Regions from separate parts of the Weizmannia sp. FSL K6-0777 genome, predicted to be linked through region 2. Evidence: a T-box and tRNA genes for the amino acid it is inferred to sense, from the RefSeq annotation. Region 2 holds a T-box; the other holds one or more tRNA genes.
What was found. A T-box is a leader RNA that pairs with one kind of tRNA and senses whether it is charged. The one in region 2 lies ahead of tyrS (tyrosine--tRNA ligase), so its partner is inferred to be a tRNA-Tyr.
Positions count from the first base shown of each region.

Region 1: it has a tRNA-Tyr gene. The T-box ahead of tyrS (tyrosine--tRNA ligase) is inferred to sense a tRNA for this amino acid. The anticodon was not compared.

Region 1 is NZ_CP151971.1:2,623,639-2,628,033, forward strand. It holds gene NST70_RS12605 (hypothetical protein) at 358-561, shown strand; gene NST70_RS12610 (YetF domain-containing protein) at 610-822, shown strand; tRNA gene NST70_RS12615 (tRNA-Leu) at 1,064-1,145, opposite strand; tRNA gene NST70_RS12620 (tRNA-Cys) at 1,155-1,228, opposite strand; tRNA gene NST70_RS12625 (tRNA-Gly) at 1,234-1,308, opposite strand; tRNA gene NST70_RS12630 (tRNA-Gln) at 1,312-1,383, opposite strand; tRNA gene NST70_RS12635 (tRNA-His) at 1,391-1,466, opposite strand; tRNA gene NST70_RS12640 (tRNA-Trp) at 1,475-1,548, opposite strand; tRNA gene NST70_RS12645 (tRNA-Tyr) at 1,557-1,638, opposite strand; tRNA gene NST70_RS12650 (tRNA-Thr) at 1,647-1,722, opposite strand; tRNA gene NST70_RS12655 (tRNA-Phe) at 1,727-1,802, opposite strand; tRNA gene NST70_RS12660 (tRNA-Asp) at 1,821-1,896, opposite strand; tRNA gene NST70_RS12665 (tRNA-Met) at 1,909-1,982, opposite strand; tRNA gene NST70_RS12670 (tRNA-Val) at 1,992-2,067, opposite strand; tRNA gene NST70_RS12675 (tRNA-Glu) at 2,079-2,150, opposite strand; tRNA gene NST70_RS12680 (tRNA-Ser) at 2,164-2,253, opposite strand; tRNA gene NST70_RS12685 (tRNA-Asn) at 2,258-2,332, opposite strand; rRNA gene rrf (5S ribosomal RNA) at 2,339-2,454, opposite strand; rRNA gene NST70_RS12695 (23S ribosomal RNA) at 2,631-4,395, opposite strand, start outside.
Region 2 is NZ_CP151971.1:2,273,522-2,277,916, reverse strand. It holds gene NST70_RS10885 (RNA-guided endonuclease TnpB family protein) at 1-1,018, shown strand, start outside; gene fdhD (formate dehydrogenase accessory sulfurtransferase FdhD) at 1,192-2,001, shown strand; T-box leader at 2,215-2,413, shown strand; gene tyrS (tyrosine--tRNA ligase) at 2,554-3,813, shown strand; gene NST70_RS10870 (sigma-54-dependent Fis family transcriptional regulator) at 3,914-4,395, opposite strand, start outside.

The DNA.
Region 1 (4,395 bases), 350 kb from region 2:
TTCTACTCGTGAAGATAGATCTATTGTAAAATAACAGATTCCCAAAACAAAATGATTTGCCTAACCTGTCCGGTGTATCCCAATGATGAGAACGTTCGTTTATGATACTGAAATTAAGGGAAAATGCAATGAAAAACAGTGCTCGTATGATCGGACCCATGGGCGTTGGGTGTTTCGGGTACAAGCTTCCCAATAGAAGCAGCAGAAAGAGCATTGGTATCCAAACTTCATGAAGTTGGCGAAATGGAAAATAGACTGCTTGTTGAAGCAGTATGCATAACTGGATCAAGCGTTGGAAAGCCCCGTAAAAGTGAACAATCGAGAGAAAACCGGACCTTTTGAAGGAGGGGGTTAGCGATGCAAATTGGCATGGACTTATTAAAATTGATTATGGGCTTTCTTGCGCTCATTTTTTGTCTAAAATGTACCGGCGCCAAAAGCATTTCAAACCTTACGCCAATCGACTTCATCTGGAGCATAATGCTGTCTGAAATCGTCGGCAACGGCCTTTATGACCCAAGTGTAAAATGGTACTACATTCTTGTGATGCTTTCTGTTTAGGTCATCATTAAAATCATTTTTGACATCCTCATTTATCGCTATGATAAACTGGAAAAATTCCTTATCGGGGATAAAACGGTGATTATCGATAAAGGAAAAATTAACAAAGTCGTACTGAAAAAAAATAAAATTGATATGAATCAACTGTCGGAGTTATTGAGAAAGCAGGGCGTATTTTTGCTTGATGAAATTGACCAGGCCTATCTTGAAAAAGATGGGACGGTTACGGTGAAAAAAAGAAAAAACAACCCTAGTAAATAGTAGGCTGCCCAGTTCTGTTCTCATTATAAAAGGAAAATCTAAGATAGTATTTCCAAACCTTTCTTATTAGATCAATTCCCTTTTTGTACAAGTTAAAAAACTATAGATACTCACAAGTGTACGCTTTCAAGCAGCCACTTAAATTGGCCTCGGCTTCAATAATATAATTGCAATAAAAAAACGCTTCTCTTTATCTTGAGAAGCGTTCCATTTGGCATCAGCTTTCAATGTGATGCTATTATACCGGTGGTCGGGGTCGAACCGACACTCCCGAAGGAACACGATTTTGAGTCGTGCGCGTCTGCCAATTCCGCCACACCGGCATGATATGATGGAGGCGGCAACCGGAATCGAACCGGTGATAAAGGTTTTGCAGACCTCTGCCTTACCTCTTGGCTATGCCGCCATCAATGGAGCGGAAGACGGGATTCGAACCCGCGACCCCCACCTTGGCAAGGTGATGTTCTACCACTGAACTACTTCCGCATACTGGGCCAGCTGGATTCGAACCAGCGCATGACGGAGTCAAAGTCCGTTGCCTTACCGCTTGGCTATGGCCCAATAAATATGGGGCGGATGGTGGGAATCGAACCCACGAATGCCGGAGCCACAATCCGGTGCGTTAACCACTTCGCCACAACCGCCATCATAATGGCAGGGGCAGTAGGAATCGAACCCACACTGGAGGTTTTGGAGACCTCTGTTCTACCTTTAAACTATGCCCCTTTAAAAAATGGAGGGGGACGGATTCGAACCGCCGAACCCTGAGGGAGCGGATTTACAGTCCGCCGCGTTTAGCCACTTCGCTACCCCTCCATATTGCGTGGTGCCGGCCAGAGGACTTGAACCCCCAACCTACTGATTACAAGTCAGTTGCTCTACCAATTGAGCTAGACCGGCCAAATGGTGGCTCGGGACGGAATCGAACCGCCGACACAAGGATTTTCAGTCCTTTGCTCTACCGACTGAGCTACCGAGCCACAATTATGTAAAATGGATGGCGGTCCCGACGGGAATCGAACCCGCGATCTCCTGCGTGACAGGCAGGCGTGATAACCGCTACACTACGGGACCTTTATATGTAAATTGCGGGGGCAGGATTTGAACCTGCGACCTTCGGGTTATGAGCCCGACGAGCTACCAGACTGCTCCACCCCGCGATGATAAAATGGTGGAGGATGACGGGATCGAACCGCCGACCCTCTGCTTGTAAGGCAGACGCTCTCCCAGCTGAGCTAATCCTCCAGTTATAATGATGACCCGTACGGGATTCGAACCCGTGTTACCGCCGTGAAAGGGCGGTGTCTTAACCGCTTGACCAACGGGCCATATGGATCATGACGGAGAGCAAGGGATTCGAACCCTTGAGACAGCTTTTAGCCGCCTACACGATTTCCAATCGTGCTCCTTCGGCCTCTCGGACAGCTCTCCATGATGGCTCCGCAGGTAGGATTCGAACCTACGACCGATCGGTTAACAGCCGATTGCTCTACCACTGAGCTACTGCGGAATACAAGCCCGGCAGCGTCCTACTCTCGCAGGGGGAAACCCCCAACTACCATCGGCGCTGGAAAGCTTAACTTCCGTGTTCGGGATGGGAACGGGTGTGACCTTTCCGCCATCGCCACCGGACCTTAATGACAAAAATCATTATAACAAAGTTTTCATTTCTTATCAACAGGAATTATGTGATTCCCTGAAAACCGGATGGGAGAAAAAACTGTAAACGGAGAATGCGTTTTTACTTCTAACTTTGAGAATTGTCTAGCTCCAGCGCACCTTTTTCAAGGCGGCCTTCACTTTTCTATTTGGTTAAGTCCTCGATCGATTAGTATCCGTCAGCTCCACGCGTCGCCGCGCTTCCACCCCGGACCTATCAACCTGATCATCTTTCAGGGATCTTACCAGTATAAACTGTGGGAAATCTCATCTTGAGGGGGGCTTCATGCTTAGATGCTTTCAGCACTTATCCCTTCCGCACATAGCTACCCAGCGATGCCTTTGGCAAGACAACTGGTACACCAGCGGTGCGTCCATCCCGGTCCTCTCGTACTAAGGACAGCTCCTCTCAAATTTCCTGCGCCCGCGACGGATAGGGACCGAACTGTCTCACGACGTTCTGAACCCAGCTCGCGTACCGCTTTAATGGGCGAACAGCCCAACCCTTGGGACCGACTACAGCCCCAGGATGCGATGAGCCGACATCGAGGTGCCAAACCTCCCCGTCGATGTGGACTCTTGGGGGAGATCAGCCTGTTATCCCCAGGGTAGCTTTTATCCGTTGAGCGATGGCCCTTCCATGCGGAACCACCGGATCACTAAGCCCGACTTTCGTCCCTGCTCGACTTGTAAGTCTCGCAGTCAAGCTCCCTTATGCCTTTACACTCTGCGAATGATTTCCAACCATTCTGAGGGAACCTTTGGGCGCCTCCGTTACCTTTTAGGAGGCGACCGCCCCAGTCAAACTGCCTGCCTGACACTGTCTCCCACCCCGGTAAGGGGTGCGGGTTAGAATTTCAATACAGCCAGGGTAGTATCCCACCGATGCCTCCGCCGAAGCTGGCGCTCCGGTTTCCAAGGCTCCTACCTATCCTGTACAAGCTGTACCAAAATTCAATATCAGGCTGCAGTAAAGCTCCATGGGGTCTTTCCGTCCTGTCGCGGGTAACCTGCATCTTCACAGGTACTATAATTTCACCGAGTCTCTCGTTGAGACAGTGCCCAGATCGTTACACCTTTCGTGCGGGTCAGAACTTACCTGACAAGGAATTTCGCTACCTTAGGACCGTTATAGTTACGGCCGCCGTTTACTGGGGCTTCAGTTCAGAGCTTCGCCTTACGGCTAACCCCTCTCCTTAACCTTCCAGCACCGGGCAGGTGTCAGCCCCTATACTTCGCCTTGCGGCTTCGCAGAGACCTGTGTTTTTGCTAAACAGTCGCCTGGGCCTATTCACTGCGGCTTCCCGGGGCATACACCCCAAAAAGCACCCCTTCTCCCGAAGTTACGGGGTCATTTTGCCGAGTTCCTTAACGAGAGTTCTCTCGCTCACCTTAGGATTCTCTCCTCGCCTACCTGTGTCGGTTTGCGGTACGGGCGCCTTTCACCTCACTAGAGGCTTTTCTTGGCAGTGTGGAATCAGGAACTTCGGTACTAAAATTTCCCTCGCCATCACAGCTCCGCCTTGGCGCGAAGGATTTGCCTCCGCACCGGCCTAACTGCTTGGACGCGATCAACCAGTGTCGCGCTTGCCCTATCCTCCTGCGTCCCCCCATCGTTCAAACGGTGAAGAGGCGGTACAGGAATATCAACCTGTTGTCCATCGCCTACGCCTTTCGGCCTCGGCTTAGGCCCCGACTAACCCTGAGCGGACGAGCCTTCCTCAGGAAACCTTAGGCATTCGGTGGAAGGGATTCTCACCCTTCTTTCGCTACTCATACCGGCATTCTCACTTCTAAGCGCTCCACCGGTCCTTCCGGTCCGGCTTCAACGCCCTTAGAACGCTCTCCTACCACGGACACCAAATGGTGTCCATCCGCAGCTTCGGTGATACGTTTAGCCCCGGTACATTTTCG
Region 2 (4,395 bases):
TAAGATGTTAGCTGAACGCAAAGAAACGTATGAAAAGTTCAAGGATGATAAAGAATTGCTTAAAAAGCAAAAGTTTCCGACCCCTGCAAAATATAAAAGTGAATTTCCATTCCTAAAAGAAGTGGATTCTTTAGCTTTGGCAAATGCACAAATGAACTTACAGACTGCTTATAAGAATTTCTTTGAAGGAAATGCGGATTTTCCAAAGTTCAAAAATCGTAAAGCAAAACAATCCTATACAACTAATATGGTCAACGGAAATATTAAGCTAGAAAATGGTCATATCAAACTGCCAAAAATCAAAAAGCCAATAAAAATGAAACAGCATAGAGAGATACCTGCTGATTATAAAATCAAATCTTGCACTATTTCTAAAACAAAGACAGGCAAATACTACATTTCAATTTTGACAGAATATGAGAAAGATATTCGTCCAGTTAAAATACAGAAAGTTGTTGGTTTGGATTTTGCTATGGATGGTCTATATGTCGAGAGTGAACAGGGTAAGAAAGCCAATTACCCACGTTACTATCGGCAAGCCTTAGATAAATTAGCAAAAGCACAACGAATTCTTTCTCGAAGAAAGAAAGGTTCTGCACGTTGGAACAAGCAACGACTAGTAGTGGCTAAGTTACATGAGAAAGTGGCGAACCAACGCATGAATTTTCTTCATCATAAGTCAAAAGAATTAGCTTCTAACTTTGATGCTGTCGTGATTGAGGACTTGAACATGAAAGGGATGTCTCAAGCCCTTCACTTTGGGAAAAGCGTTCACGACAACGGCTGGGGGATGTTCACTACTTTCTTAGCGTATAAGCTAAAAGAACAGGGGAAACAACTTGTGAAAATTGATAAGTGGTTTCCCTCCACTAAGAAGTGTTCATGTTGCGGCAAGGAAAAAGAAATGCCATTATCTGAACGTGTATATAAATGTTCTTGCGGCTTTGTATTAGATCGCGATCACAATTCAGCAATCAATATCAAAAATGAGGGATTACGCTTATTAGCGTTATCATAAGTAACAAAACTCTTGGAACAAGAGGGTTAGCTCGGTCAGTTTTCGTTGGCTAGTAAAAGCAACGATAAGTCGAGAAGCCCCCACTTCAATCAAACCGTAAGGTTGATAAGTGGAGGGTAGTTCACTCTGATTCCTTTAAAATAAAACATTATAGACAGGGGGCTGTTGAACCCATGAAAAATGTGGACACGCAGAGGGAAATTCTCCGTTTCAAGAACGGGCGGCTCGAACGGGCGCTGGATACAGTCGCAACGGAATTCCCGGTGACATTAAAAGTGAATGGGCAGGAATGGGTGACGATGGTGTGCACACCTGAATATATCGAGGACATGGCGGTCGGTTATCTTGTGTCGGAAAGGGTTGTCCGGCGCTATGAAGATATCCGCGACATCTGGACGGATGAAAAAGGAGGATTCGTCCATGTCCGGACCGATCATCTTAATCCTTATTACGAACAGCTGCAAAATAAACGTTATATCACCTCCTGCTGTGGAATGAGCAGGCAGGCGTTTGTTTTTGTCAATGATGCTCTGGCGGCGAAAAAAATGGACGGTGTGCACGTCCGAATTACAGTTGATGATTGTTTCCGGCTGATGGAAGCATTGCAGGAGAATGCCGAAGTGTTTAAAAAAACAGGGGGCGTCCATAATGCTGCGCTGTGCGATGCCGGCGGGATCCTTGTCAGCCGGATGGATATCGGCCGCCATAACGCGCTTGATAAAATTTACGGATATTGTTTGAAAAATCAGGTTTCCACAAAAGGGAAAATCCTTGCATTCAGCGGGCGCATTTCCTCGGAAATTTTATTGAAGACAGCCAAAATCGGCTGCGAGGTGATTTTATCGAAATCGGCACCCACCACACTCGCCCTGGAATCCGCTGAAGAACTCGGCATTACCACGATCGGCTTTATCCGCGGTGGGTCGATGAATATTTACACCTGCCCGGAACGGATTGCCGGTGTTGCCGCCCATGCCCGGTGATTGCCGGGTGTATACGATCGGAAAGGCACGGTTTGGGTTGGAAGAAAACGGGAAGACACGCTGGAAGGCGTGCTTCGGGACGGAACAGGGCCTTTGCCGGATGAGGAAAGGTTAAAATGGGCATTACCGAATTTGAAGAAAGCGCTGGTGCAGCCTGCTTGGCAAGGTTGACATTTCAAAATGTATATGGTAAAAATAACTTACAATTTGATGAATGAAGCGTCGAAAGGATCAAGTAGCTTCCTGTTGCTGCATACAAGAGAGCCGGTGGTTGGTGCGAACCGGTACAGGCAGGCGGCGAATTACACCCCGGAGCTTTTGCCGGATACGGCAGACGGCCCCCAGCCGTTATCCAAATGAGTGGAGAAGCAATTCTCAAGTTGGGTGGTAACGCGATACAATCGTCCCTTCGTTTTGGCGGAGGGGCGTTTTTCTGTTTTACAGGAAAAAGAAGGCAGCAACAGGTTCCTGCCCATTATCGCCGGATATAAGCCGGGCGCTGGAACCTGAATGCTGCCGGCATTTGAAATGGCACAAAAGGAGTGGTTTGAAATGGATTTACTCGAAGATTTAAAATGGCGGGGAATTGTTTACCAGCAGACAGACGAAGAAGGGCTCGCGGAGTTGCTTCAAAACCGGAAAGTGACCCTGTATTGCGGGATTGACCCGACAGGCGACAGCATGCATATCGGGCATCTTCTCCCGTACCTCACGCTGCGTCGCTTCCAGCAGGCGGGACACCGGCCGATTGTCGTGCTCGGCGGGGCAACCGGCATGATTGGCGACCCGAGCGGCAAGAAGGAAGAAAGAAAGCTGTTAACGGTTGAAAAGGTCAAGCAAAACGGCGAAGCATTGAGAAAACAGCTGGAACGATTTTTCGATTTTGACGGCGAGTCAGCCGCCATCATGGTCAATAACTATGACTGGCACGGCTCGATGGACCTTGTTACTTTCCTACGTGATTACGGAAAGCATATCGGCATCAACTACATGCTTGCAAAAGACACGATCGCATCACGGCTTGAAACCGGTATTTCGTTTACGGAATTTACATATACAATCCTCCAGGCCGTCGATTACTTTAACTTGTATAAACAATACAACTGCCGCCTGCAAATCGGCGGAAGCGACCAGTGGGGCAATATTACAAGCGGCCTTGAGCTGATCCGCAAGCTCGAACCGGAAGGAGAAAAAGCTTTCGGGCTTACCATTCCGCTTGTCACAAAAGCGGACGGCACAAAATTCGGGAAAACAGAAAGCGGCGCAGTCTGGCTCGATGCCGAGAAAACATCGCCATATGAGTTTTACCAGTTCTGGGTCAACACGGCTGACCTCGATGTCGTAAAATACTTGAAGTACTTCACCTTCTTGCCAAAAGAAGAAATCGAAGAGCTGGAAAAATCGGTTGAAACCGAACCGCATCTCCGCAAAGCCCAAAAAGCGCTGGCCGCGGAAATGACAAAACTGATCCATGGGGAGGAAGCATTGCAGCAGGCTTTGAATATTACGGAAGCATTGTTCAGCGGCAATGTGAAGAAACTGTCGGCTGAAGAAATGAAGCAGGGATTTAAAGATGTTCCGTCATTCCAGCTTGAAAGCGAAGAACAAAAGCAGCTTGTGGAGTTGCTCGTTGCCGCCAAAATCTCCCCGTCAAAACGCCAGGCACGCGAAGATATCCAAAACGGCGCCATTTACGTAAACGGTGACCGCGTAACGGATCTCGGGTTTGTGTTGCAGGAAAAGGACAAAATCGGCGGCGAATTTACCGTTATTAGAAGAGGGAAGAAAAAATACTTTTTAATTAAACATTGAGGATATTAAGGGATGCACAATGAAGATGCCTGAAATGTGCATCCCTTTTTTATTGCTCCGATCGCGGCTTGCCCTTCTTCGTTTTTCCCGGCGGGGGAAGTCAGCTCCCAATTCCAAATTTTTTCAGCTTCTGATACAGGGTGACCCTTGAAATGCCAAGTTCTTTTGCTGCGGCGGATTTGTTCCCGCCTGCTTTGCGCAATGCTTTTTCAATGAGCTGTTTTTCCATATTTTCTTTTTCCACAGGCAAAGTGCCGCTTTCCGGGATGGCACTTCCGGACGGTTGGGTTTCATTTCCCTGGAAAAAGCGGAGAAGGGAGGCGCGGTCAATAAACGGCTTTTCTGATAGGATCACCATCCGTTCCATTAAATTCCGGAGCTCCCGGACATTCCCTGGCCAATGATACGCTTGCAGGAAAGAAAGGGCATCAGGGGCGAGTTCCGGTTCAGGCATCTTGTACTGGACGGCAAATTGTTTCAGAAAGTAGCGGGCGAGGACAGGAATATCGTCTGTGCGCACCCTTAATGGCGGCATCGTAATTTGAATAACATTTAACCGGTAATAAAGGTCCGACCTGAATG